DNA from 3 places in the Mesorhizobium sp. B2-6-4 genome. Region 2 is predicted to be linked to each of the others. Evidence: riboswitches for the same ligand, from Rfam matches in the RefSeq annotation. Region 2 holds a riboswitch; each other region holds the start of a gene.
The links. A riboswitch is a leader RNA that binds a small molecule or an ion and turns the genes downstream of it on or off. The one in region 2 is predicted to bind cobalamin.

Region 1: another riboswitch for cobalamin. It lies ahead of bluB (5,6-dimethylbenzimidazole synthase); the one in region 2 lies ahead of FJ426_RS20440 (DUF1636 family protein).
Region 3: another riboswitch for cobalamin. It lies ahead of FJ426_RS17665 (ABC transporter ATP-binding protein); the one in region 2 lies ahead of FJ426_RS20440 (DUF1636 family protein).

What each region holds. Positions count from the first base shown of each region.
Region 1 is NZ_VFUE01000003.1:88,159-97,639, reverse strand. It holds gene FJ426_RS05135 (class I SAM-dependent RNA methyltransferase) at 1-149, opposite strand, end outside; gene FJ426_RS05130 (TlyA family RNA methyltransferase) at 146-910, opposite strand; gene FJ426_RS05125 (GFA family protein) at 1,085-1,486, shown strand; gene FJ426_RS05120 (hypothetical protein) at 1,512-1,805, opposite strand; gene dxs (1-deoxy-D-xylulose-5-phosphate synthase) at 1,954-3,891, opposite strand; gene FJ426_RS05110 (pirin family protein) at 3,969-4,889, opposite strand; gene FJ426_RS05105 (DUF2277 domain-containing protein) at 4,930-5,196, opposite strand; gene FJ426_RS05100 (exodeoxyribonuclease VII small subunit) at 5,295-5,546, opposite strand; gene FJ426_RS05095 (histone deacetylase family protein) at 5,550-6,476, opposite strand; cobalamin riboswitch at 6,598-6,778, shown strand; gene bluB (5,6-dimethylbenzimidazole synthase) at 6,827-7,579, shown strand; gene FJ426_RS05085 (TetR/AcrR family transcriptional regulator) at 7,621-8,226, opposite strand; gene FJ426_RS05080 (MFS transporter) at 8,347-9,481, shown strand, end outside.
Region 2 is NZ_VFUE01000014.1:105,652-115,132, forward strand. It holds gene FJ426_RS20410 (NADH-quinone oxidoreductase subunit E) at 1-384, opposite strand, end outside; gene FJ426_RS20415 (NADH-quinone oxidoreductase subunit D) at 385-1,575, opposite strand; gene FJ426_RS20420 (NADH-quinone oxidoreductase subunit C) at 1,575-2,177, opposite strand; gene FJ426_RS20425 (NADH-quinone oxidoreductase subunit B) at 2,182-2,763, opposite strand; gene FJ426_RS20430 (NADH-quinone oxidoreductase subunit A) at 2,754-3,119, opposite strand; gene FJ426_RS20435 (winged helix-turn-helix domain-containing protein) at 3,453-4,652, shown strand; cobalamin riboswitch at 4,682-4,886, shown strand; gene FJ426_RS20440 (DUF1636 family protein) at 4,924-5,370, shown strand; gene cobW (cobalamin biosynthesis protein CobW) at 5,373-6,425, shown strand; gene FJ426_RS20450 (cobaltochelatase subunit CobN) at 6,442-9,481, shown strand, end outside.
Region 3 is NZ_VFUE01000012.1:17,319-26,799, reverse strand. It holds gene FJ426_RS17690 (DHA2 family efflux MFS transporter permease subunit) at 1-1,377, opposite strand, end outside; gene FJ426_RS17685 (HlyD family secretion protein) at 1,688-2,866, opposite strand; gene FJ426_RS17680 (MarR family winged helix-turn-helix transcriptional regulator) at 2,863-3,342, opposite strand; gene FJ426_RS17675 (iron ABC transporter permease) at 3,471-4,490, opposite strand; gene FJ426_RS17670 (ABC transporter substrate-binding protein) at 4,499-5,446, opposite strand; gene FJ426_RS17665 (ABC transporter ATP-binding protein) at 5,486-6,274, opposite strand; cobalamin riboswitch at 6,531-6,740, opposite strand; gene FJ426_RS17660 (LacI family DNA-binding transcriptional regulator) at 6,803-7,828, opposite strand; gene FJ426_RS17655 (Gfo/Idh/MocA family oxidoreductase) at 8,010-9,041, shown strand; gene FJ426_RS17650 (sugar phosphate isomerase/epimerase) at 9,044-9,481, shown strand, end outside.

The DNA of each region.
Region 1 (9,481 bases), on a different contig from region 2:
AGCGCCATCAGCGTGGCGCGATCCCTTTCACGCGCCGCGGTGACAACCTCGCCTGGCAGCGTGAAAGGAATGAACAGATCGCCGCTTTCGGTGTCGGCGATGCCATCTCCCTGGGCGCCAAGCTTTTTGATGGTGAAGCGTGCACTCATCGGTCCTTGACCCCACCAAGCAGGAATTCGCGATTGCCGTCACCGCCCTCGATTGGCGACAGATGCAAGCCGAGCGAGCGCCAGCCGGGCACGGCATCCAGCCAATCCTGCAGCAAGCCGGCGACACGGGCGGCATGATAGGGGTCTTTCAGCAGGCCGCCCTTGCCGATCGCCTCGCGACCCGCCTCGAACTGCGGCTTGACCAGAAACATCGCTGCGGCACCGGGCTTGGCGATGGCAAGCGCAGGCGGCAGGGCCAGTTTCAGTGAAATGAAACTGACGTCGGAGACTATGAAGTCCGGACTGCGGCCGCCAAGATCGGCGGTTGAGAGATCGCGGGCGTTCAGCCCCTCGATGACCGTCACGCGCGCGTCCTTGCCGATATCAGCATGCATCTGTCCGTGACCGACATCGATCGCCGTGACATGGGTCGCGCCGCGTTCGAGCAGGACCTGGGTGAATCCGCCGGTCGAGGCGCCGATGTCGAGCGCCTCACAGCCGGCCGGATCGAGGCCGAAATGGTCGAGCCCGGCGATCAGCTTCAGCGCCGCGCGTGAGACATAGCCTTGGGCCGGGTCATCAACGGCGATGACGCATTCCGGTTGCACGGCCTGACCCGGCTTGCGGCCAATGACGCCATCAACCGTTACCGTACCACGTTCGATCGCGTCACGTGCACGCGAGCGGCTGGAAAACAGCCCACGCGCTACGAGCAGATCGTCGAGCCGCTGGCGCGTGCTGGCTGGCCGGGGAAAATTCATCGGTCTTCCTTGGCGAAAGCCGGCGGCGAAGGCAAGGAGATTGGAGCAGGAGAAGCAACATCGCCGAGGGCAGCGACCGCAGAGAGCCGCTCGCGGCCAGTCGCATATCGCATCAGGTCGGCCACGATGATAAGGAAGAAACGCCGTTTTGCTGCCGAAGGCGAAGGAGGACGGATGCTTACGGGAACCTGCCATTGCGGTGCGGCCCACTGGACCTTGAAGGGCGATCCCGGGCCGATCACCGCTTGCAACTGCACGCTGTGCCGACGTTACGGCACGCTCTGGGCCTACGACTTTGTCGATGAACGTATCCGCGTCGTGGGGCCGATAAAAAGCTATAAACGTGCCGGCAAGGCCGAACCCACGCTCGAGATCCTGTTCTGCCCGACATGTGCGTGCGTGCTTGCCTGGCGCGGTTTGCGCCCAGCCGAGTCCGGCCGCACGCGGATCGCCGTCAATGTAAGGCTTGCGCCGCCGGAAGCCGTGGCCGACCTGCCGATCGACCATTTCGACGGTCTCGAGACCTACGACGATCTGCCGCGCGATGGCCGCTGCGTGCGCGACATGTGGTTTTGATTTGGGTGGTTTGATTTGGGCGAGATCAGAAGATGGTGCGGGGAGCCTGCCGTTCGACGGCGGGAGACAGGCCGTCATCCCGATCGCGGGCAACTTCCCTGCGCGGGCGCTCGACTGGCGCGGCGGATGCCGATGCGGCGTCCGGCGGGACAACAAGCTGCGGCAGCTGCTTGTAGGAGAAGCCGCCCCTGATATGCCCCATCCTGCTGGCGACTATATCCACGGCCGCCTTCTCGAGATTGCGGTCGTAGCGCGTTCCGGCGATGGCCGGCGCTGCGATGGCGGTCAGGATCGCCATGCCGCACAGAAGCGTCTTCACTGTTGTTGTCTCCCTGCCTGGCCAGAACCTAGCAGCGTGCCGTTGAAAAACGGGCAAGAGACACGGTAAGCAAAACGCCAAACCGCAATGTCAACAATGCGTTACGACATCGAGCCGGCAAACCGATTCAAGCGCTTGATGTGTCGAGTCAGGCGCGCTGGGCGCGGAGCGCCTGCCCGAGGGCGGTGAAAACCGTATGGACGATGCCGGCGGCATCGAGACCGGCATCGGCATACATCTTTTCCGGCTTGGCGTGGTCCGCAAACACGTCCGGTAGCACAAGCGGGCGCACTTTCAGGCCGCTTTCCAGCAGGCCCTCATGGGCGAGGAACTGCAAAACGTGACTGGCGAAGCCGCCGACGGCGCCCTCCTCCACCGTGACCAGAACCTCGTGCGAGCGGGCCAGCCGTCGGATCAGGTCCTCGTCGAGCGGCTTGGCGAAGCGCGCATCGGCGACGGTGGTCGAAAGCCCGGCCGCGCCCAGCTCCTCGGCCGCGATCAGGCAATCCTGCAAGCGCGTGCCGAAGGACAGGAGCGCCACCTTGCTGCCTTCCCTGACCATGCGGCCCTTGCCGACTTCGAGCACCGAGCCGCGATCGGGCATGTCGACGCCGACGCCATTGCCGCGCGGATAGCGGAAGGCGATCGGGCCGTCATCGTAGGTTGCCGCGGTGCGCACCATGTGGCGCAGTTCCGCCTCGTCGGCCGCCGCCATGACGACGAAGCCCGGCAGGGAGGCCAGGAAGGTGGTGTCGAAGGCGCCGCAATGGGTGGCGCCGTCGGCTCCGACGAAGCCGGCGCGATCGATGGGGAAGCGCACCGGCAATTTCTGGATCGCCACGTCGTGCACGACCTGATCGTAGGCACGTTGCAAGAAGGTCGAATAGATCGCCGCGAACGGCTTGTAGCCTTCTGTCGCGAGGCCGGCCGCGAACGTCACCGCATGCTGTTCGGCGATGCCGACGTCGAAGGTCCTGGCCGGAAACACTTCGCCGAACAGATCAAGCCCGGTGCCGCCCGGCATGGCGGCGGTGACGGCGACGATGCGCTCGTCCTCCTGGGCCTCCCGGATCAGGCTTTCGGCGAACACCTTGGTATAGGCCGGCGCGTTGGCCGGGGCCTTGGCCTGAGCGCCGGTGATGACGTCGAACTTGTTGACGCCGTGATATTTGTCGGCCGCGGCCTCGGCCGGCGCGTAGCCCTTGCCCTTCTGGGTGACGACATGGATCAGCACGGGGCCCTTGCCATTGTCACGAACATTTTTCAGCACCGGGATCAGATGGTCCAGATTGTGGCCGTCGATCGGACCGATATGGTAGAAGCCGAGCTCCTCGAACAGCGTGCCGCCGGTGACGTAGCCGCGCGCATGCTCGACCGCCCTGGTGATGGCACGGTCGGCACGCTTGCCAAGATACGAGGTCAGTTTCTTGCCGAAGTCGCGCAGGCCGACATAGGCCTTGCCAGAGGCCAGGCGCGCCAGATAGGCGCTCATGGCGCCGGTCGGCGGGGCGATCGACATGTCGTTGTCGTTGAGGATGACGATCAAGCGGGCATCGAGCGCGCCGGCGTTGTTCATCGCCTCGTAGGCCATGCCGGCCGACATGGCGCCGTCGCCGATGACAGCGATGACATTGTTGCGGCCGCCGGCAAGATCGCGGGCCGCCGCCATGCCGAGGCCGGCCGATATCGACGTCGAGGAGTGGGCGGCGCCAAACGGATCGTATTCGCTCTCGGTGCGGCGGGTGAAGCCGGAGAGGCCGCCCTCCTGCCGCAGGGTGCGGATGCGATCGCGGCGCCCGGTCAGGATCTTGTGCGGATAGGCCTGGTGGCCGACATCCCAGATCAACCGGTCATCGGGGGTATTGAAGACATAGTGCAGCGCCACGGTCAGTTCGACCACGCCAAGCCCGGCGCCGAGATGACCGCCGGTGCTCGACACCGCGTCGATCAGTTCGAGGCGAAGCTCTGATGCCAGTTGCGGCAATTCGCTTTCGGAAAGCGTGCGCAGCTCGGCCGGGATACGGACCTTGTCGAGAAGCGGCGTGTGCGGCGTTGCGTTCACGGGTAGGCCCAAGCTTCTGTTCATGCGCGGGATAGGCCGCCGGCAGGCGAAAGTAAATGCCTGCCAAATGACGCGAAAGGCACGCCCCGTCGTCGACTTCCTCAGCCTTCCGGCAGTGGAATGAACTCTTCCTCATCGCCGGGAACGATGTCGAAGCGGCCGGTCTTCCATTCTTGCTTGGCCTGTTCGATGCGCTCCTTGGAGGACGAGACAAAATTCCACCAGATGTAGCGCTTCGAGCCCAGCGAGGCACCGCCGAAAAGCATGAAATGGGCACCAGCCTGTGAGGATACGACGATCTCGTCGCCGGGCCGGAACACCAGAAGCCGTTCCGCCGGAAACACGTCGCCGGAAATCGAGACCTCGCCTTCCAGCGTATAGATGGCGCGTTCTTCCGCGTCGGCAGGGATTTTCACGCTGGCGCCGGGCGCCAGCCTGAGGTCGGCGTAGAGCGTCTCGGAATCGGCCCGCACCGGGGAACGCAGCCCCTGGAAATCGCCTATGACGATGCGGCCACTGACGCCTTCCGCGTCGATGTCGGGAAGCCGCGCGACAGCGGTGTTTTCGAAAACCGGCGCCACTTCCTCCTTGCCGTCCGGCAGCGCCAACCATGTCTGCAGCCCCGAGATCGACATCGGCGCGCCGCGCAGTTCTTCCGGCGTGCGCTCCGAATGGACGATGCCGCGGCCGGCGGTCATCAGGTTCACGTCACCCGGCTCGATCACCATCTCGGTGCCGAGCGAATCGCGATGCCTGATCCTGCCGTCGAACAGGTAGGTGACCGTCGACAGGCCGATATGAGGATGCGGCCGGACATCGAGCGCCTGACCGGCACGAAGGATGGCCGGGCCCATGCGGTCGAAGAAGATGAAGGGACCGACCAGCCGCCTTTTGGCGGTCGGCAAGGCGCGGCGAACCTGAAAACCGCCAATGTCCTTGGCGTTCGGAATGACCATCAATTCGATTTGGTCGCTGGCAAAGGCATCGCCGGCTTCAGGGTCCTTCCCGGGAAAGAAGCTCATGAACTCTCCTTGTCAGCGGCCGATGGCTGCTTTGGCCAGATCAGGCAAAGCGGATCGCCGCCTTCGCCCGCAGCTTGGCCGCAACCTCCTCGCGATTGCGCGGATGCTGGTTGGTTTCAAGCGAATCGAGAAGCTCGCGCGCCGACGCCGCGATGGCCTCGACGGCATGGTCGAATGCGTGCTGGTTCTGCTTCGAAGGCCGCGTCGTTCCGCTCAGCTTGCGAACGAATTGAAGGGCTGCATCGCGCACCTCGTCGTTGGTCGCCGGCGGATCAAAATTGAACAGGGTCTTGATGTTTCTGCACATCGCTTCCGTATCTCCTCTTGTCCTGGAGCCGTTTCAATCGGGACGCGTTCTATCCTCAATCATGATCGTGTCAAAAACCAGAGAGACGGCTGCGTGCCTCAATCCGCGTCCAGCGGCTCCGTCCCGACCGGCTTGCCGTCGCGGGACAGCCTGATCTTCTCCACCTTGTCCTCGGCCGCCTTGAGCAGCCGGTCGCAATGCACCTTCAGCGCCTCGCCGCGCTCGTAGATCCTGATCGACTGGTCGAGCGGCACATCGCCACGCTCCAGATCATCGACGATCTTCTCCAGCGCGTCGAGAGCCTGTTCGAAGCTCATCGCCTTGACGTCTTCGTTGGTTTCACCAGCCATCATTCATCCTTTCATCAGTCGCCCGACATGGGCGGCGACCGAAAATGCCAATCCTTGCAGATCGTAGCCGCCCTCGAGCAGGCTGACGAGCCGGTTGCCGCTGTGGCGCGCCGCGCGCTGCATGAGTTGGCCGGTCGCCCAGTCGAAATCATCCTCGGTCAGGTTGATCTCGGCCAGCGGATCGCGATGATGCGCGTCGAAGCCGGCCGAAATGATGATCAGGTCGGGTGCAAAATTGTCGAGCGAGGGCAGCACGCGCGACAGGAAGGCATCGCGGAACGCCTCGCTGCCGGTCTGCGGCGCAAGCGGCGCGTTGACGATGTTGCCGGCGCCGGTTTCGTTCTTTGCTCCGGTGCCGGGGTAGAGCGGCATCTGGTGCGTCGAGCAATAAAGCACGGACGGATCGTCCCAGAAAACATCCTGCGTGCCGTTGCCGTGATGCACGTCCCAGTCGACGATGGCGACGCGTTCGATATCGTGTTTGCGCTGTGCATAACGTGCGGCGATGGCCGCCGTGTTGAACAGGCAGAAGCCCATCGCCGTCGCTTTCTCCGCATGATGGCCGGGCGGCCGGGCGGCGACGAAAACGTTGTCTGCCCTGCCGGCAAAGACGTCGTCGACGGCGGCGTTGGCGGCGCCGATCGCGGTGATCGCCGCTTGCCAGCTCTTCGGGCTGGCCGTTGTGTCGGCATCTATGCGGGCGATGCCCGTATCGGGAATGGCGGCGCGTACCCGCTCGACGAAATCCTCGGGATGCGCGTAGAGAATGGTGGCCTCGTCGCCTTGTGGCGCCTCGAGGCGATCGAGCGCGGCAAAAGCCTCGTCGTCGAGCACGCGCTCGATTGCGCGCAAGCGGTCCGGCCGCTCCGGATGGCCGGGTGGCGTGATGTGCTCGAGGAAGATCGGATGGGTGTAGAGACGAGTGGCCATGCTCCCTATCTAGTGCCCTGGCGCGGCGATGGCCATGCGTTGCGGCCTGATGGTTGGGGAAAATCGCGCTTGCGTCCGTTCGCGTCGCCGCGGGGATTGGCGGCGCAGGGGCTTCGTCGTAAAGTCCCGGCCACTGCCTGGTGCCCGCCGCGAGCGGGAGAATCGGGAACACGGTTTGATACCGTGGCGTGCCCAACGCTGTAAGGGGGACCGCGCCGGTAAATGCCACTGTCGATGACGGGAAGGCGCCGGATGCGGGTTGATCCCGAGCCAGAAGACCGGCCTGGCAGGCATCGTCATCCGCATGGTCAGGCGGACGGCAGTTGATTGCAATCGCAAGGGGACAAGCGATGCCGGACAATATGACCATCCCCGTGGGTGACGGATTCGACCAGATGGCGCGCGATGCGGTCTACCGCGCCATGTTCACGCGGCGCGATGTCCGCAGCCATTTTACATCAGAGGCCGTCGACGACGAGGTCTTGGCGCGGCTGCTGCTTGCCGCCCATCACGCGCCATCGGTCGGCTTCATGCAGCCATGGAATTTCATCGTCATTCGTGGCACCGAACGACGGGAACAGGTGCGCGACCTGTTCCTCGCGGCGCGCGAGCAGGAATTGCCGGCGATCGAGGAAGAGCGGCGGGCGCTCTACCGCAAGCTCAAGCTGGAAGGCATCTGCGAAAGCGCGCTCAATATCTGTATCACCTGCGACCGCCGACGCTCACAGGGTTCGCCGCTGGGACGCTGGCACAATCCCGAGATGGATCTCTACAGCACGGTCTGCGCGGTGCAGAATTTCTGGCTGGCGGCGCGCGCCGAAGGCGTCGGCGTTGGCTGGGTCAGCATTATCGAGGCGCAGGCGTTGAAAGGCCTTCTGTCGATTCCCGAGCATGTGACGCCGGTGGCCTATCTCTGTGTCGGCCGTGTCTCGGAGTTCGCGCCGAAACCGGACCTCGAAACACATGGCTGGGGGCGGCGGCTGCCGCTGCCCGAGCTGATCATGAGCGAGACGTTTTGCGGACAGGGCGAAGTTCCGCTCAAATCAACGATCGCACGCCTCAAGGCGGCAACATGCGAAAAGTCTGACAAACCCTTGATTTGACGATACGGCATGCGCAGCGCGCTGCCGGCGGCCTGCCGTCGTCAGGCGGCTCCGGCATCCTTCCTCAACAATCCTTCGAGCAGTTGCTTGAATGCCGCCACCACGGTCTTCGACGTCGCTTCCGGGTCGTTCGAATTGGCGATCCGCTGCGCCGCCTGGCTGCTCGCCCCGTTGATCAGCCGTGCCGCGGTCTCGGGGTCTACGCCCGGGACAATCACCCCGTCGCCCTGCAGCGTCGTCAGGTGATCGGTCATCGACGCGACGCAGGCATTGGCGTTCGGCCATTGCGCGGGATCCCCCAGCACGGCCGGACCGTCCCGAAACATGATGCGCTGGATTTCCGGCTCCAGCGCCATTTCGATGTAGCTCGTGCATTCGTCGACGAAGCTTTGCCAGCGGGTCGGTGCTTTCGCTGCAACCTCATTCACCCGTGCCGCCATCTCGGCGTCTATCTCGGCGATAACCGCCTGCAAAAGCCCCTTCTTGTCCCCGAAATGATGATAGAGCGCACCGCGCGTCAGCCCTGCCGATGCGGTGAAATCATCCATCGATGCCTCGGCATAACCGATCGTTCCGAACGCATGCCGGGCCGCGGCAATCAATTTGGCGCGCGTTTCGGCGATCATTTCCCTGCGGGGCTTGTGCATCTCTTCTGGCCTTATCTACATACGTCACGTATGCCAATTGACATACGCGACGTATGATCTATTTAGTATTCATACGCATCGTATGTAATTTCCGAATCGCCTTTTGTCGAGGAACGGACCATGCAGAACCCCTATTCCGAGATCTTTCGAGCCCCTGGCGCCAAGGGCTTTGCCGCTGCAGGCTTCATGGCGCGCCTGCCGATCGCCATGGCGCCGATCGGCATCGTGGCGATGCTGTCGCAGACGCGTGGCGAATACTGGCTGGCGGGTGCCGTCTCGGCGACATTCGCGCTGGCCAACGCTTTCCTGGCGCCGCAGATCTCCAGGCTGGTCGACCGCCTCGGCCAGACATGGATCGTCGTGCCCACCACCATCATCTCCGTGCTGGCATTCCTGCTGCTGATTGCGTCGGCCAACCAGGATTGGCCGGTATGGACAATGTTCGTGTCGGCGCTGCTGGCAGCGGCCATGCCCAGCATGCCGGCAATGGTGCGCGCGCGCTGGACCGAGCTTTTTCGCGGCCGGCCGGAGATGAACACCGCCTTCGCCTTCGAATCGGCGGCCGACGAACTGGTCTATATCGCCGGCGCGTCGCTGTCGGTGGGCCTCAGTGCGGCGCTGTTTCCGGAAGCAGGCATGCTGGCGAGCACGTTGTTTCTCGCTTTGGGCTCGATAGCATTCATCCTGCAGCGATCGACCGAGCCGAAAGTGCGGCCGGTGGACCATGGTTCGACTGGCTCGGCAATCCGCCTGCGGCCGGTACAGATCATCACCTTCGCCCTAATCTTCATCGGCGCGACCTTCGCGACGACGGAAGTGAGCACCGTGGCGATCACCAAGGAGTTCGGCCAAGCCGGTGCCGCAAGCCTGGTGATCGGCGTCTATGCGCTGGGATCGTTCGTGTTGGGCATCGTGGTCGGCGCGCTCAACCTCAAGACGCCGCTACAGCGCCAGCTGACCGTCGCGGTCGCCATCATCGCAGTCAGCACGATTTTGCCGCTCACCGCCGACAGCGTGCCGATTTTGGCGCTGACCGTCTTCATCAGCGGCGTGGCGATCTCGCCGACTTTCATCACGGCATTCGGCCTGATCGAACGGCATGTGCCGGAAGCGATGCTGACCGAGGGCATTACCTGGGTGACAACGGGGATCGGCATCGGCATGGCGCTGGGCTCTTTCGCCGCCGGCGCGGTGGTGGATGCGTTCGGCGCCCAGAACGGGTTCTGGGTCTCGGTGGTCGCGGGCGGCATCGCGC
Region 2 (9,481 bases):
GTTGGTGTGGAACTGGTCATGGTGGATCTTGGAGCGGCACACGTCCATCAGCGCTTCCGAGCCGCGCAGCATGCAGGGCGTGGTGCCGCAAACCTGGATGTGCGCCCGCGTGCCGACAGGATTCAGCTGGTACTGCGTGTAGAAGGTCGCGACCTCGAGCCCGCGGATGCGCGGCATGCCGAGCATGTCCGAAATCGTCTCGATCGCCGCCTTGGTGACCCAGCCTTCCTGCTCCTGCGCCAGCATCAGCAGTGGAATGATCGCAGACTGTTCCCGGCCCTTCGGGTACTTCTTGATCCATTGCTTGGCCGCGGCCGCGTTCGCCCGGTTGAAGGCGAAGGATGCTGGCTGGACGCTGGCTTCTGCGAGACGACGGACTGACATTTAGCGATCGACCTCACCAAACACGATGTCGAGGGAGCCGAGGACGGCGGTGACGTCGGCCAGCATGTGACCGCGGCACAGGAAATCCATGGCCTGGAGATGCGCGAAACCGGGCGCGCGCAGCTTGCAGCGATAAGGCTTGTTGGTGCCGTCGGAGACCAGATAGACGCCGAACTCGCCCTTGGGCGCCTCGACCGCCGCATAGACCTCGCCGGCCGGCACGCGGTAGCCCTCGGTGTAGAGCTTGAAGTGGTGGATCAGCGCTTCCATCGAGCGCTTCATCGCCTGGCGCTTTGGCGGCACGACCTTGCCGTCGAGGTTCGACACCGGCCCGGCGCTTTCCTTGCCGAGCAGGAGATCGATGCACTGGCGCATGATCTTCGCCGACTGGCGCATCTCTTCCATGCGCACGAGGTAGCGGTCGAAACAGTCGCCGTTCTTGCCGATCGGAATATCGAAATCGAGCTCCGAATAGCATTCATAGGGCTGCGATCTGCGCAGGTCCCAGGCAGCGCCCGAGCCGCGCACCATGACGCCGGAAAAGCCCCAGGCCCAGGCGTCGGCCAGCGAAACCGTGCCGATATCGACATTGCGCTGCTTGAAAATGCGATTGCCGGTCAGCAACTGATCGAGGTCGTCGATCGACTTCAGGAACGGATCGATCCACTTGCCGATGTCCTCGAGCAGCTTCTGCGGCAGGTCCTGGTGAACGCCGCCCGGACGGAAATAGGCGGCATGCATGCGCGAACCCGAGGCGCGCTCATAGAACACCATCAGCTTTTCGCGCTCGACGAAGCCCCACAGAGGCGGCGTCAGCGCGCCGACGTCCAGCGCCTGCGTCGTCACATTGAGGATGTGCGACATGATGCGGCCGATCTCGCAGTAGAGCACGCGGATCAGCTGACCGCGCTTCGGCACCTCGATGCCGAGCAGGCGCTCGGCGGCCAGTGCGAAGGCATGCTCCTGGTTCATCGGCGCGCAATAGTCGAGCCGGTCGAGATAAGGCACTGCCTGCAGGTAGGTTTTGTGCTCGATCAGCTTTTCGGTGCCGCGATGCAAGAGCCCGATATGCGGATCGACACGATCGACCACTTCGCCGTCCAACTCCAGAACCAATCTCAAAACACCATGCGCGGCAGGGTGTTGCGGTCCGAAGTTGATGTTAAAATTGCGGACGGAGGTTTCAGCCATTACTGCTTTGCCTTCTCATCCCCTGGCAGCACGTAATCGGTGCCTTCCCACGGGGACAGAAAATCGAAATTGCGGAATTCCTGCTTCAGTTCCACCGGCTCGTAGATGACGCGCTTGGCTTCGTCGTCGTAGCGCACCTCGACGAAGCCGGTCAGCGGGAAATCCTTGCGCAGCGGGTGACCGTCGAAACCGTAGTCGGTGAGGATGCGCCGCAGATCGGGGTGGCCCGAAAACAGCACGCCATAGAGATCGTAGGTCTCGCGCTCGAACCAGTCGGCGCCGGGATAGACGCCGGTGATCGACGGCACCATCGTCTCCTCGTCGGCCTGCACCTTGATGCGGATACGCACATTCTGCTTCGGCGACAACAGGTGATAGACGACGTCGAAGCGCTTGGCCCGCGACGGATAATCGGCGCCGCAGACATCGATGACCGAGATGAATTGGCAGCGCGGATCGTCGCGCAGGAAAGTCACCACTTCGATCAGATCGCGCGGTTCGACATGGATGGTGAGTTCGCCATAGGCGAACACTGCTTCATTGACGCGGCCAATCAATTTTTCGCCGAGATAGGTCGACAGTTCGCTCAGGGATGCGGCCATGGATTTACCGTTCGATCGTGCCGGTGCGGCGGATCTTCTTCTGCAGCAGAAGAATGCCATAGAGCAGCGCTTCGGCGCTCGGCGGACAGCCGGGCACATAGATGTCGACCGGCACGATGCGGTCGCAGCCGCGCACCACCGAATAAGAATAGTGGTAATAGCCGCCGCCATTGGCGCAGGAGCCCATCGAGATGACGTAGCGCGGCTCCGGCATCTGGTCGTAGACCTTGCGCAGCGCCGGGGCCATCTTGTTGGTCAGCGTGCCGGCAACGATCATGATGTCGGACTGGCGCGGAGACGCGCGAGGAGCAACACCGAACCGCTCCGAATCGTAGCGCGGCATCGAGGTGTGGATCATCTCGACGGCGCAGCAGGCGAGGCCGAAGGTCATGAACATCAGCGAGCCGCTGCGCGCCCAGGTGATCAGCGCCTCGGTCGAGGTGACGAGAAAGCCCTTGTCGGCGAGTTCGTTGTTGATTTCGAGGAAGAACGGATCATCGGACCCAACCGGCCTGCCGGTATTGGGATCGATCAGACCCTTGGGCTTCGGCGCGACGAGCGTGCCGGAACTGTCGCTCAATCCCATTCGAGCGCTCCTTTTTTCCATTCATAGGCAAAGCCGATGGTCAGCACCGCCAAAAACACCATCATCGACCAGAAACCGAGCATGCCGATTTTCGAGAACGACACCGCCCACGGAAACAGGAAGGCCACTTCCAGGTCGAAGATGATGAACAGGATCGACACCAGGTAGAAGCGGATGTCGAACTTCATACGGGCGTCATCGAACGAGTTGAACCCGCATTCGTAGGCGGAAAGCTTTTCCGGGTCGGGATTGCGATAGGCCACCAGGAACGGCGCCACGATAAGCGCGACGCCGACAGCCGCCGCCACTGCGATAAACAGGACGATGGGCAGGTACGAACTGAGAAGTGCGTTCATGCTGCGGCTTTCCGTTGGCGCCAATCCATTTTGATTACAGCACCAGACCCTATTGCGGAAGCGTGACAGTTTAACCGCTGAACCGTTTTAAGGGGCCTTTGCTGCAACGCGGCGAGGGTTAGCGCAGCGCTTCCGGCGAAGCAAGTCAAACCTTGTTCAAAACACTGGCCTGGACGGCAGAAGGGAAGAAACTGGTCCGATCCGCTCCTGTTTGATTTCCTTCGCTTTTTACTCCACTTTTCTCTCCTGACAGAGTTGCCGCCAAAACCCTGCTAGCATGGCCGGAATCAACCGTCCGAACGACGCTCAACAAGCCATCAGAGTCGCATCCGAATGAAGGAAAAGATCTCGCTTGCCACGGCCCGGCGCATCGCGCTCGCCGCCCAAGGGTTCACTGATCCCCGCCCCGCCGGCACGCCCGACCGACGCCACTTCGCCCGCGTGCTCTCGCGTACCGGCCTGCTGCAGATCGATTCCGTCAGCGCGGTGGTGCGCGCTCACTACATGCCGCTCTATTCGCGCCTTGGTCCCTACCCGTTCGCCTTGCTCGACAACGCCGCCGTCACGCGCAAGCGCACGGTTTTCGAATACTGGGCGCACGAGGCTTCCTTCCTGCCGGTCGAGACCTATCCCCTGATGCGTTGGCGCATGCAGCGCGCGGAGCGTGGCGATGAAATGTATCTGGGTCTCGCCAAATGGGGCCGCGAGCACGCCGCCTATATCGAAGAGATCTACCGCGAGGTCGCGGAGCGCGGCCCGATCGCCGCCTCCGCGCTCGAAGGCCAGAAAGGGTCCGGCGGCTGGTGGGGCTGGAGCCACGCCAAGCATGCCTTCGAATGGCTGTTCTGGGCAGGACGCATCACCACCGCGCACCGCCGTGGCTTCGAACGCTTCTACGATCTGCCCGAGCGCGTGCTGCCGCAGGCGATCCTCGATCTGCCGGTGCCGTCAGCCGAGGACGCGCATCGGGAATTGCTGCGGATATCCGCCCGCGCTCATGGCGTCGCGACAGCAAGCGACCTGCGCGACTATTTCCGCCTGTCGCCGGCCGACATGAAGGGCCGGCTGGAGGAGCTGGTTGAAACAGGCGAGCTGGTGCCGGTGCGTGTCGAGGGCTGGAACAAACCGGCTTACCTCCATAAGGAGGCCCGTATTCCACGAAAAATCGAGGCCCGCGCCTTGCTGGCGCCGTTCGATCCGGTCGTTTTCGAGCGCTCGCGCACGGAGCGGCTGTTCGATTTCCACTACCGCATAGAAATCTACACCCCTGCCGAAAAACGGCAATACGGCTATTACGTCCTGCCGTTCCTGCTCGGCGACAGGATCGTGGCGCGCGTCGACCTCAAGGCCGACCGGCCGGCCAGCGTGCTACGCGTCCACGCGGCCTATGCCGAGCCCGGCGCGCCGCCTGAAACCGCCGCGCAACTCTTCCAGGAATTGACGCAGATGCAGGGCTGGCTCGGCCTCGAACGGATCGAGGTTACGCCCGCCGGCGACCTTGGGCAGCCGCTCGCCGACATTGCCGTGTCGTAGACGCGCGTTGACACCGCCGCCTGCAAGAGCCTAAATCCATTCCAGACGGTCTCCTCTCGGCAAAGGGAGGAGCCAAGAGGGAATGCGGTGCGAAATCTCGATTTCAAATCCGCGGCTGTCCCCGCAACTGTAAGCGACGAGCCAAGGCCGAAAACCACTGGGACGGTCCCGGGAAGGCGGCACGAAGGCGATGACCCGCGAGCCAGGAGACCTGCCGTCTGAGACATAAGAATCCGATCGCCCGGCGGGTTTTCCGGGCAAGGAGCCCGATTTGGAACGCGACAGCAGTTTCCCGGCTGAAACAGCGGACATTTTGTCTGGCGATAGCGACTTGTCTGGCGATAGCGACGCCTTGGCCGGCGTCACTGTCATCATCTGCGCTTCCTGCCGCGACGAGACCGGTTCCGATGCCCATCCCCGCGCCGGCGAAGTTTTGGCTCAAGATACGCGCCAAGCCGCAACGGCCGACAATGTCCGTGTCCGCACCGTCGAATGCCTCGGCAACTGCAAGCGCCGTCTCAGTGCCGCGATTCTTCGCGACGGCTGCTGGAGTTATGTCTTCGGCGACCTGAACATCGCCAGCGGCGCCGATCTCGTCACCGGCGCGAAACTCTTCGCCGCTTCGACCAACGGCCTCATTCCGTGGCGTGGTCGCCCGGATTCCCTCAAGCGCGGCCTCGTCGCCCGCATTCCTCCCCTCGACATGCTGAAGGACTGATCATGACCGCCGCAGTTTCCGCCGCCACTCTCTCCCGCGTCCCCTGTACCGTGGTCACCGGCTTCCTGGGTGCCGGCAAGACCACGCTGGTCCGCCATCTCCTGGAGAACGCGGGCGGCAAGCGGATCGCCATCATCGTCAACGAATTCGGCGACATCGGAATCGACGGCGAGATCCTCAAGGGCTGCGGCATCGACACCTGCCCGGAGGAAAACATCGTCGAACTGGCCAATGGCTGCATCTGCTGCACCGTCGCCGACGATTTCGTCCCGGCGCTCGACCAGATCCTGTCGCTGACGCCGAAGGTCGACCACATCCTGATCGAGACCTCAGGCTTGGCTCTGCCCAAGCCGCTGGTCCAGGCCTTCCAGTGGCCGACAGTGAAGAGCCGGGTGACAGTCGACGGCGTAATCGCCGTGGTCGACGGTCCGGCATTGGCCGAGGGGCGCGTCGCCAACGACATGGACGCCCTGCAGGCGCAACGCGCGCAGGACCAGACACTGGACCACGACGACCCCGTCGAGGAGGTGTTCGAGGACCAGATCGCCTGCGCCGACCTCATCATCCTGTCGAAGAGCGACCTGATGGATGCCGCAGGTTCGGCTCGCGCCAACGCCATCATTGGCGAACACTCCGCCCGCGCCGTGAAGGTCGTGCCGACGGCTCATGGCAAGGTCGATCCGTCCGTGCTGCTCGGGCTAGGCCTCGCCGTCGAGGACGACATCGAGAACCGCAAGTCCCATCATGACGGCGCCTTCGACCACGAGCACGACGACTTCGATACGTTCATCGTCGACATCCCCTCGATCGCCAACCCGGACGACCTGGCAAAGCGCGTCGCGACCGCCGCCGAACAGGAGAACGTGCTGCGGGTGAAAGGCTTCGTCGAGGTCGGCGGCAAGCCGATGCGGCTTTTGCTCCAGGCCGTTGGTCCGCGCGTCAATCATTACTACGACCGCGCCTGGACGGCTGACGACGACCGCCGCTCGCGCCTGGTCGTCATCGGCCTCAAGGGGCTGAACCGCCCGGCGATCGAGCATATCCTCGCCGGCTGAGGCAACACCGACCGCGATGCACATCCTCACCACCACATCCGCCTCGCTCGACGATCTCGCCGAGCCGGTCGATCTGCGGCAGACGCCGGCGGAAATGGTGGCGCTGTCCTTCACGGACAGCGACCTGGCCGGACTGGCAGCGGCCTGGAAAGGCGACGCCGATCGGCTGCCCACGATGCGGCTGGCCGCGCTGCGCGACCTGCGCCACCCCATGTCTGTCGACCTCTGGATCGACAGCGTCGCCCGTAACGCCAAAGTCATTCTGGTGCGTATTCTCGGCGGTTACGAGTGGTGGCGCTACGGCTGCGACCAGTTGGCCGTGGTTGCCCGTGAGCGCGGCATAAAGCTGGCACTGCTTCCCGGTGAAAGCCACGACGAGGATATCAGGCTGATCGAAGCCTCGACGCTGCCGCGCGAGGAACTGGACGGGCTGCTCAATTATTTCCGCCAGGGCGGCCCGGCCAATATGAGCGCGCTGGTGCGCAGGCTGGCGCGGTTGGCGGGGTCTGATGCCGAACTTGCCGAACCGGTTAGCGTGCCGAAAGCCGGGTTTTATGAGCCGGGGCGCGGAGTCGTGGAGAAGCCGCACTTATCGAATGTTGACGATCCTACACACCCCCCTCTGTCCGGCAGGACATCTCCTCCGCAAGGGGGGAGATCGGCTGTCATCAAGGCCGGCTCCTCTTCTGTCCCCTTGGACAGGGATTTATCTCGACCATCCGCGATAGGCGAAATCGTCGATGAAAGAGCAATCTCCCCCCTTGCGGGGGAGATGTCCGGTAGGACAGAGGGGGGTGTGACGGAACTCGACGCCGGCAACGTCAACCCACCCGTGATTCCCGTCCTCTTCTACCGCTCGATGCTGCTCGCCGCCGATGTCGCGCCGATCGACGCGCTTTTCGAGGCGCTACGGCAGCGCGGCATGCTCCCGGTGCCGATCTTCGTCTCCAGCCTGAAAGACCCGGAATCTCTGGCTTTTGTTGAAACCGCGATTGCCCAGCCCGCCGCCATCATCACTGCGACCGCGTTCGCGTCCGGCGCCGAACCCGGCGTCGAGACCCTGTTCGACCGCGCCGGCGTGCCGGTCTTCCAGGTGATCGTCGCCACCACCCGCCGCGACGTATGGGAGAAGAACCAGCGCGGGCTTGCGCCCGCCGACCTCGCCATGCATGTCGTGCTGCCCGAACTCGACGGCCGCATCCTGGCCGGCGCCGTTTCGTTCAAGGGCGAGAGCGAGACCGACCCGGCGCTCGGCCACCGCGCCTTTGCCAACCGGCCGGAACCCGATCGCGTCGAACAGGTGGCGGACCGGGTCGCGGCCTTCATCAGGCTTCGGGAGACGCCCCGCGCGGAGCGCAAGCTCGCTATCCTGATCCCCGATTACCCAAGCGCTCCCGGCCGCACCGGCTATGCGGTCGGGTTGGACGTGCCGTCCAGCGTGCTGGCGATGCTGCACGACCTCAAGGAACAGGGCTATGCGGTTGAAGGGATCCCGCAATCGCCGCGTGCGTTGCTGGATTTGCTGGAGTCCGGCAAGGCCGGGCTGGGGCTGGATGAGTACCTTGCCCTCTCAACGGAATTGCCGGGCGCAGCAATTGCTGCCGTAGAAGCAGCTTGGGGCAAAGCCGAAGGCGAGACAGGTTTGCGCGAGGCACCCCCCTCTGTCCTGCCGGACATCTTCCCCGCAAGGGGGGAGATTACGCCGTCATCTCTGTCTTCGCCAATCTCCAACGTTGCAAGAGTAGCTCCAGCGTCGAAACTGCCAATCTCCCCCCTTGCGGGGGAGATGTCCGGCAGGACAGAGGGGGGTGTTCAAGCGCTGCCCGCCGCCAAATTCCCCTTCCGCGCCGCGACCTTCGGCAACATCACCGTGGCGCTGGCTCCAGACCGCGGCCGCTCGGCCGACCGCCGCGCCGACTATCACGACCCGACGCTGCCGCCGCGCCATGCGTTGCTCGCCTTCGGCCTGTGGCTGCGCAAATTGCTCGGCGTCCATGCGCTCATCCATGTTGGCGCGCATGGCACGCTGGAATGGCTGCCGGGCAAGACGGTTGCGCTTTCGCAAAGCTGCTTCCCCGAGATCGTCACCGGTCCCCTGCCCGTCATCTATCCCTTTATCGTCTCCAATCCCGGCGAGGCGGCGCAGGCGAAGCGGCGGATCGCCGCCGTCACGCTCGGCCATCTGCCGCCGCCGCTGACCGGCGCCGGATTGGACGAGAACCAGCACAGGCTCGAACGGCTGGTCGATGAATACGCCCAGGCTGACGGTCTCGACCGCCGCCGCCGCGACCGTCTGGCCAGTCTGATCGTCGAAACCGCGCAGACCACGGGCCTCGCCGCGGAGGCCGGCGTTGCCCGCACCGACGCGCCGGACGAGGCCCTGCGCCGCATCGATGCCTGGCTCTGCGACCTCAAGGATTTCGCCATCAAGGACGGGCTGCATGTCTATGGCCGTGCGCCCGAGAACGAACCCGACGCCATGCGCCGGCAAAGCGCCGGAACCGAAAAAGCCGCCCTTCTTGCCGCGCTCGACGGCCGTCATGTCACGGCGGGCCCGTCCGGCGCGCCCGCGCGCGGCCGTTCCGACGTTCTGCCCACCGGCCGCAACCTGTTCACGTCGGACCCGCGCGCCATGCCGACGCCGACGGCTTACGACATCGGCAAGGCTGCTGCCGAGGAAGTGGTGCGCACCTATATGCAATCGCATGGCGACTGGCCGCGCTCGCTGATCATCGACCTTTGGGGTTCGGCGTCTTTGCGCACCGGCGGCGAGGAGATCGCGCAGGGGCTTTCGCTGATGGGCTGCCGCCCGCAATGGGATGCCGCCACAGGTCGCGTCACCGGCATCGAGGTGTTGGCACCGGCAGCGCTTGGCCGCCCGCGCGTCGACGTCACCTGGCGCATATCGGGCCTGTTCCGCGACATGTTCCCGACCCAGATCGCGCTGATCGATGCCGCTGCCAACGCCGTTGCCGCGCGCGACGAGGACGATTCGGAAAATCCGCTCGCCGCAAGGACCCGCGCCGAGGGCAAGATCAGCCCGCGCATCTTTGGCA
Region 3 (9,481 bases), on a different contig from region 2:
GACCTGGGACAATGCCATCTGGTCGCCGCCGGCCGCCGCCGGCGAAACCGCCCACAGATTGGGGTTGAACGGATTGATAAAGGTGGAAAGCTCGGCGTGATTTATCTGTGTATTGCGCACCATGAGCACCGTCACGACCGATACGCCGATGGACGAGCCGAGGTTGCGCACAAGGCTGAACAAAGCCGTGGCATCGGTGCGGAAGCGCACGTCAAGCGTGGCGAAGGCCACCGTCGACAGCGGCACGAATACCATTCCCATTCCCAGGCCCTGGATGATGCCGGAAGTGATGATCAGCCAGTTGTCCATCTGGGGCGAGAAGCCGGCCATCGTGTAGAGCGACTGCGCGGTCAGGAGGAAGCCGATGACGACGAGGATTCTGGCGTCGACCTTGCTCATGAGCCGGCCGACGACGAGCATCGAGATCATCGTCCCCACGCCGCGCGGCCCGATCACGATGCCGATGGTGATGGTCGGATAGCCGAAGATGGTCGACAGCATCGGCGGCAGCAGCGACATGCTCGCCAGGATGAGCACGCCCATGACGAAGATGAACGCCAGCCCGGTCACGAAATTGCGGTCGAGGAAGATCTTGGGGTCGATGAAGGGATGCTCTGCCGTCATCGTGTGGATGATGAACACCCAGAAGCCGGTTATCGAAAGGCCAAGCTCGATCCAGATCTCGACCGACGAGAACCAGTCGACCTCGCCACCACGATCGAGCAGCAGCTGCAGAGCGCCGACGCCGAGCGATATCATGGCGAAGCCGAAGAAATCGAAGCTTCGCACCCGCCGCGCAATGGCCGGCAGATAAGCGGCCATGCCAAGGAAGGCGACGATGCCGACCGGCAGGTTGATAAAGAACACCCAGCGCCAGCTGAAATTCTCGGTCAGCCAGCCACCAAGCGTGGGACCCAGAATCGGCCCCAGCATGATGCCGGCGCCCCAGATGGCCATTGCCTGGCCGTGGCGTTCCTTCGGGTTGATGTCGAGCAGGAAGGTCTGCGACAGAGGCACGATCGCGGCGCCGAACACGCCTTGCATGAGCCGGAACAACACGATGGTTTCAAGGCTCCAGGCCAGACCGCACAGCATCGAGAAGATGGTGAAGCCGACCACCGCCGTCAGGAACAGTTCCTTGCGGCCGAAACGGTCCGCAAGCCAGCCGGTGACCGGCGTCATGATCGCTGCCGCCACGATGTAGGAGGTCAGCACCCAGTTGATGTTGTCGGGCGAGGCGCCGAGATCGCCGGTCATGGTCGGCAGCGCGACGTTGGCGATCGTGGTGTCGAGCGCCTGCATGATCGTCGCCAGCATGAGCGCAACCGTGATCAGGCCACGATGCGGCACTTCTTTGAAAGGTTCTGGCGTGCTCATGATGCGGAACTTCCAGCCGGTAACAAAAACGTGTACACAGGGTTTCCGGGCGGCAAAGCCTTCCGTTGAGAGACCCTCATCGCGGTGGGACGCGATTATCGATGTGGGGGTTACATCGACCGAAAGTCTCGATTGAGCGGATGCCTGCCGCCCGGAAACATGAGGACCGACGGGTCCGTGTCGAAGATTTCAGCTTTCGATCAAGCCGCGATGCGGTTTGCCCCGAAGGCTGACCCTTCCACTCCTCCCATCAGACCAATCCCCCTGCTCAGTGCGTCCACCCGCATGATCCCCGCGGGCTTCCGCTGATTTACTTCGCGACCTCGCCAGCCGTGGCGTGGCCGAAAATGCCAGGCAGGCCGCGCGCCACGCCCGTGTCGACGGTAACGGCCGCGCTCATGCCTGTGCGCAGCATCATCTTGGCGTCGGGATCGCTCAGCTCCAGGCGGACCGGAATGCGCTGGGTGACCTTGACCCAGTTGCCGGTAGCGTTCTGGGCGGGCAGAAGCGAGAAGTCCGCTCCGGTGCCGGCGCCGATAGCCTTGACGGTCGCTTCGAAGGTCCTGCCCGGATAGGTGTCGACCACGATTTCTGCCTTCTGGCCCGGCTTCATATTGGTCAGCTGTGTTTCCTTGAAATTGGCGTCGATCCAGGTATCGCCGGTCTCGACCAGCGAGAACAGCGGCGTGCCGGAGCCGACATACTGGCCGACCTTGAAGGACGCGGCCTGGTAGACGACGCCATCGGCAGGCGCCTTCACCGTGGTCTGCGCCAGGTCGTAGGCAGCCTTGTCGCGCGCTGCGAGCGCCGACATCACGGTCGGATGTTTGTCGGTCTCGATATCGGGATTGCCGCCCAGCGCCGCCTTGGCGCTGACGATGCCCTGTTGGGCGACGGCAAGCTGCTGCTTTGCCTTATCGAGATCGTTCCTGGCCTCATCGAGCGAAGACTTGGCGTTGATACCTTTCTGGGCGAGATCGGCGGCACGGTCGTATTGCGACTGGGCATAGGCAACTTCGCTGCTGGCGGATTTCTCCTGCGCCATGGCCTGGCTGTAGGCGGCGCGCAGCTGTTCGACGTTGAGCCGCGCGGCGGCCACCGCCGCGTCGGCCTGCGCAAGTGCGATCCGGTAAGGCTCGGGGTCAATGGCGAAGAGAAGATCGCCTTGCTTCACCCTCTGATTGTCCGAGATCGCAACCTGAACGATGCGGCCCGCCGTGTCCGAGGCGATCGATACCTTGGCCTGCTGCAGGTTGGCGTTCTCCGTCTCCTGGTAGCGCCCTCCAGTGACCCAGACATAGCCGCCACCAATGACCAACGCCGCCGGCAGGGCGAACATCAACAAGAAGCGGCCGAGACGGCGCTTCTTCTTTGGCACCGGCGTCGGCTCTGCCGGAGGTGTCATTGTAACAGGGGCCGCGGCCGGCTGCTGCGGCGCTTCCATTTCCACTTTGGCGGCGTTTTCGTCGACCTTGGCTACCGCGTTCATGCTGCTGCGCCTTCCGTATTCTTGACCTTGTCGCAGGACGGTGAATCGCCATCCGCGAGATTCTGTGCCATCGCATCCAATGCCCTGATCAGGACGCGGCGATCGTCTGGCGAAACGCCGGTCAGCGACTCCTCATAGACTTCGCCGGCGAGGCTCTTGACCTCCGCATACGCGGCACTTGCCTTGGGAGTTGGGAAGATCATGCGCACGCGGCGGTCGGCGGCGTCGGAGCGGCGCTCGATCCAGCCGCCCTCCTCCATCCGGTCAACCAGCCGCGAGACGCTGATCGGCTCGATTTCAAGCAGTTCGGCAAGCCGCGCCTGCGAAACGCCCGCTTCCTTGGCGACGCGAACCATCAGGCGCCATTGCGCCGAGGACAGGCCAAGGCCGCTGGCGCGCGCTTCGAAGCGCTTTCGCATCAGCCGCTGCACGTCGTGGATCAAAAATCCCAATCTGTCTACGCCTTCGGAAACCATGAGTGGCATATATAATAAGCGTGCTTATCATTCAAGTCCGGCATTGTTCCAGAAGCCGGCAAACGTGCATGGCAGCCGTGCAGCACAATCATGGCTGCGTCCGATGATCTCGGCCGCCGCGACACCCATTACAAGCGGTTGCGGATCAGCATGGTGACAACGAAGAAGGCGCCGAGCGAGCTGGTGATGATGCCGATCGGCAGTTCCTGCGGCGGCAGCAATGTGCGCGCCAGAAGGTCGCTTGCCAGCAACAGCACCGCCCCGAACAGCGCGCAACTTACGATCAGGCGCAGATGCAGCGCGCCGGCCAGCGGCCGCGACAGATGCGGGATCATGAGGCCGACGAAGCCGATGACGCCAGCGACCGAAACCAGGACCGCGGTCGAAAAAGCGGCGACCAGAAACGTCGTCCGTCGCATTCGCGCCACCGGCACGCCAAGACTTTCGGCGGCATTTTCGCCGGCCAGGAAAGCGTCCAGCCGGCGATGATTCCACAGCCCGTACGCCGCAATCGTGCCGGCCCCAAGCGCACCCAGCCAGATATTGTCCCACCGCGCAAGGCCGAGCCCGCCCATCGTCCAGAACAGCACCGAATGGGCGGCGCGCTGGTCACCGGCAAAGACCAGGTAATTGGTCAATGCGGTGAACATGAAGGAGACCGCAAGTCCGGCGAGGATCAGCCGTTCGGGGCCTTGTCCCCTCACCCGCGCAACCAGCAAAAGCACAACGCAAGCCGCCAGAATACCGCCGGTGAACGCAGCGATCGGTAGCGTCCAGATCCCGAAACTGTCGCCGAAGACGGTGATGACGGAGACAGCGCCGGCGGCGGCTCCCGACGAGAGGCCGAACAGGAACGGATCGGCAAGATCGTTGCGCGTCACCGTCTGTAACAGCGCGCCGACCACGCCCAGGCCGCCGCCGACACAGATGGCCAGGATTATGCGCGGCAATCTGAGGTCGACGACGATCCTGCCGACCGGGCCGGACACGTCATGCCCCTTCAATCCGATCGCATGGCCAAGTGCTGCAACGACGTCGCCCAACGGAATCATCGTCGAGCCATAGGCGATCGACAGCAGCGCGAACGCGGCGATTGCCAACGCCGCCGCCGTCATGGCCAATAGGAATGCCTTGTGCCGCAAAGTCATGTTCCCGGTTAAAACGCTTCCGGATGCATCGCCCTGGCAATCTTGCCGATCGCGTCGATATTGGCCGGCCCGGGTGTCAGTTCGGCATAGCGAAGCGCCACGAAGCGTTCGTTCCTGACCGCGTCCGTCTCCTTCATTGCCGGATGCGCTTTCAGGAAATCGAGCAGCTTCCGGTAGCCGCCGCCATCCTGATAGTCGAGCAGGATGAGGAATTGCGGATTGCGCGAGGCCACCGTCTCCCAATCCGTGTTGCCCCAGCTGGTGTCCATGTCGGCCATGATGTTGTCGCCGCCGGCCGCGGAAATCATGGCGTTGGGAATGGCGAACTTGCCTGATGTGAACGGCTTGTCCTCGCCGGAATCATAGAGGAACACGCGCGTTCCCCTGCGGGCGCCGACCTTGGCCGTGATTTCGGCGAGCTGCGCCTTCCAGCCGGAGACGAGCTTATCCGCTTCGGCCTCCTTGCCGAAGATCTTGCCCAGCTTCTCGACATCGCCATAGAGCAGGTCCATCGAAGCGGCGGGGCGGTTCTTGTCGAGATGGACGCAGCTTTCCGTCAGCACCAGGGTCTTGATGCCGTGTTGCGCCAGCGTATCGGGCGTCACCTCGCCGCCCGGCTTCATGCCGTAGTACCAACCGGCGAAGAAGAAGTCGGGCTCGACAGCGACCAGGTTTTCCAGCGTCGGATATTTGGGCGCCAGTTCCGGGATCGAGCCTTGCTCGGCCTTGAATTCGGGGCCGACCTTGTACCATCCGGTGATGCCGGTCAGGCCGACGATCGACGGCTGCAGCTTCAGGGCGAAGGCCATCTCGGCCATGTTGAGATCGTGAATGACAGCGCGCTTTGGAGGCGCGTCGAAGGTCAGCGACTTGCCGCAGCTGTCGACCGTCACCGGAAAGGCGAAGGCCGTAGAGGCCAGCAGGGAGAAGGCAAGAGATACGGCAAGGCGTTTCACGGATGTTGCTCCTTCGTTGCACGGGAATTGGATCTGCGCTCACGAAGATGGCGCGGCACGGTTCGGAACCTCGAACACCGTCAGCTCGCGGTCCTCCATCGGGTGGCGCAACCTAAAGACGTCGACACCGAAGATCTCGCGGATCAGCTGCTGAGTGAGTGCTTCGCGTGGCGGCGCCAGCACATGCAACCGGCCATGGCTCATCACCGCGACCCTGGTGGCGAAAGGCGTCACCAGCGCCAGATCGTGCAGCACCGCGATCACGGTCATGCCGAGGCCTGCAACCAGTTCGAGCAACTCGCTGCGCGCCCGCGGGTCGAGATGGTTGGTCGGCTCGTCGAGGAACAGGATCTTCGGCTCCTGTGCGATGGCGCGGGCAAGCTGGGCGCGCTGGCGCTCGCCGCCCGACAGCGAGCCGATGGTGCGGCCAAGCAGCGGCAACAGCCCGGTCCGGCGCAGCGCCTCGACGACAATGTCGCGTTCCTCGCTCCTGTGCCTGCGGCCGGTATGCGGAACCCGGCCGAGCTCGACATAATCGATCACCGCCAGCCGTGGATCCGGTTGATCGGTCTGGCCGACGACGGCGATGTGCAGCGCCCGCTCGGCGGTCGAAATCCTGTCCAGCAGGCGCCCGGTGAGCTTCACTTCGCCCGAACTCGGCCGCAGCATGCCCGACAGCATGCGCAGCAATGTCGTCTTGCCGGCGCCGTTGGGACCGATGATGGCGAGACGGTCGCCCGCCGCCACCGAAAGGCTGACCGGATGCACCAGATGCAGGCCATCCGCCGCCGCGGCCAGGTCGCGGGCCTCGAGAAGCGGCGCGGTCATGGGCAATTCCTTGCAGGGCCTGCCGGAATACGGGCCAGCGTCTTGCTTGCCAATCCTGCCGGACGCTGGCCTGAATTCACCTCGGTGGCGATATCGCGGCAAAGCGTGCACACGATGATGCGATGCATGGGAATGCAGTGAATGCGATCGATGGAGCCGTCCAACTTCCGTCACTTTCAAAAATGGCGACGGAAGGAAGCTGGCTTGAACCGGTCGACAAGACCGAACCCCGCGTCTCCTCCCGGCACACCCCGTCCGGTCAACTCATGCAGATGGCAGGTCTCCTGGCTCGCGGGTCGTTGCGCCATCCTGCCTTCCCAGCCTTGCCGGCCAGTGGCTTCTCGGATTTTGCTCGCCGCTTACAGTTGCGGGGGCAGCCATGGCTTCGACCCGAAAATCGGGCCTCACCATGTTCCCTTTTCACCCCTCGCCTTGCGGCGCGGGGACCATCACGAGTCGCAGCCTAGGATGCAGGCAGCGTCAAGGCAAGGTCGATGTATGTTCTGTTATAACAATACAATCGTCTGGTCAATCGCTATCGCGCGCCACCAGTTCCAGCGGCCAGACCTCGCGAATGATCTCTGGCCCTTTCGCGCCGGCGAAAGCCGGGAGCGAGGCGAGCAGGATTTCGCCGAGGCGCCGCCCCATCGGATCCAGGCTCGGGCGAAAGCCGGTCAGCGCCGGCGAGAAATAACGGCAGAGCGGCGTGTCGACGATGACGATCACCGCGACATCCTGCCCGGGCTTGATCCCCATTTCGGCGAGCGCTTTGCAGCCGCCGAGCGCCATCGAGTCGTTGTTGAAGATAATCGCGGTCGGCGGATCCTTCGACCGCATGACTTGCGGTGTCACCGCGTAGCCACCGGCTTCGTTGATAAAACCGTCCACAATCAGGCCGGGATCGACTTCGATGCCGTGCCGCCGCAGCGCCTTGCAATAACCCTCCAGAAACAGATAACCGAAATTCAGGTCAAGCGACGGCCGGATGGCGGCGATGCGGCGGTGGCCGCGCGCAACCAGCCGGTCGACCGCATCGGCGCCCGCCTTCTCGAAATCCAGATCCAGAGAGGGATAGCTGTCGTCGCCGGACCGGCTTCGGCCGAGCGTCGCGAAGGGAAAGCCGGCCTTGCTCAGATAGTCGATGCGATCGTCCTCGCGCCGCGTCCAGGCCAGTACGACGGCATCGGCACGACGCGTCTCGACGACGCGGCGCAGCCGCTCCTGCTGATAATCCGCCGGCGCGCCCATGACGATGATCAGGTCCAGCCCGCACTCGGCCAATGTCGCTTGCAGTCCGGTGAGGAACGGAATGAAGAACGGCTCGCCATACTGCTGGTCGCCCGGATGCGGCTGCAGCATGAAAGCCACGGCATGGGTGGTGCCGCGGCGTAGGTTCCTGCCCGAGTGGTTCGGTGAATAATTGAGCTTCCGGGCCGCCTCGAGCACGCGCTGGCGTGTCTCGGCGTTCACGTCGGCGCGCCCGTTAAGCGCGCGCGAGACCGTACCGATCGAAATGTTCAGGTGCCGTGCAAGATCGTGAATGCTGGACGCCAAGGCCTCCCCCTCCTGCTTCTGGCTAGCACCAGCCGGTCTTGCGGCCAAGGCGTTTCAGAGCCGACGGTACAAATCCGATTGACAATATACGCCATCGGGTGTGTCATCGTAAACGTTTACGGAAGCTATTTACGGACTGCCGTGGGTGCCAGCCAGGAGGGGTTGGCCGGAGGAGCGCTGGATGATGCACGTCGTCCTGGTCGGGTGCGGAGCCATGAGCAAATCCTGGCTCGAGGCCATCAGCCAATCCCCTGCCGTCAAGATCGTCGGTCTCGTCGACCTCGACGCCGACAGGGCGCGCCAGCGGGCACGCGAATACGACCTCGCCGGGGTCGCGATCGGGACCGATCTCGACGTCGTTCTCTCCCAGACCAGACCCGATGCGGTGTTCGACGTGGTCGTGCCTGCCGCCCGTCGCGCCGTGGCGAATTCGGCCTTTGCCCATGGCTGTCATCTGTTGACGGAAAAGCCGCTGGCCGACAGCCCGGACAATGCGCGCGCCATCATCGACGATGCGCGGCGCGCGCGACGCGTCCATGCCGTGGTGCAGAACCGCCGCTACGTCGCCAACGTCCGGCGCATCCGGCGCTTCCTCGGCTCCGGCGCCATCGGCGCTGCGACCAGCATCCATGCCGATTTTTTCATTGCGCCGCATTTCGGCGGTTTCCGCGAAGGCATGCGCCATGTGCTGCTGCTCGACATGGCGATCCATACATTCGACGCCGCCCGCTACATGGTCGATGGCGAGCCGACCGAAGTGTATTGCCGGGAATGGGAGCCGTCCAATTCCTGGTACCGGCAGGGATCGTCGGCAAGCGCCACCTTCGAGCTTGGCCAGGGCAAGATGTTCACCTATCGCGGCAGTTGGTGCGCCGACGGTTTCCGCACCAGTTGGGAAGGCAGTTGGCGCATCGTCGGCGAACGCGGCAGCCTGACCTGGGATGGTCATGACGAGTTGAAGGCCGAAGCCGTGCTGCCGGAACGCGAAGGCCTCCTCGACAAGGTCGTGCCGGTAGCGGTGCCGCCGCTCGACCCTGCCGACCGCATCGGCGGGCATCTCGGCGTCATGGAAGATTTCGTCCGCGCCGTGGAAACCGGCACCGAGCCGGAGACGCGCGGCGCCGACAATATCAAGAGCCTGGCCATGGTTTTCGCGGCGATCGAAAGCGCCGAGACCGGGCGCCGGATCGAAATCCCCAGGCAGGAAGGATGACCATGGCGGACCCGCTTCTCGACATCAGGATCGGCACCATGGTGCGGGCCAATCTCGAAGATCCGGCCGCCTATGTCAGGCAGATCCTGCCGCTCGGTTTCGAGAGCGTCCAGCCCTTCTTCTGGCAGACGCTGGGCGGCAAGGACCTAGGGCGGCTCGCCGGCGAGATCCGCGACGCCATCGGCGATGCCGATGTCAGCGTCAGCTCGATCGGCGTGTTCGGCAATCCACTCGAGAGCGGCGACACCGACCGCGGCGTGCTCAAGGCCTGGGAAACGGTGATCGACAGCGCGCATCTGTTCGGCACCAATCTGGTCAGCGGTTTTACCGGCCGCATCCGCGGCAAGCAGCTGACCGACAGCCTGCCGCGCTACCGCGAAGTCTGGGGCGAATTGGCCAAACGCGCGGCCGACAAGGGCGTGCGCATCGCCTTCGAGAAT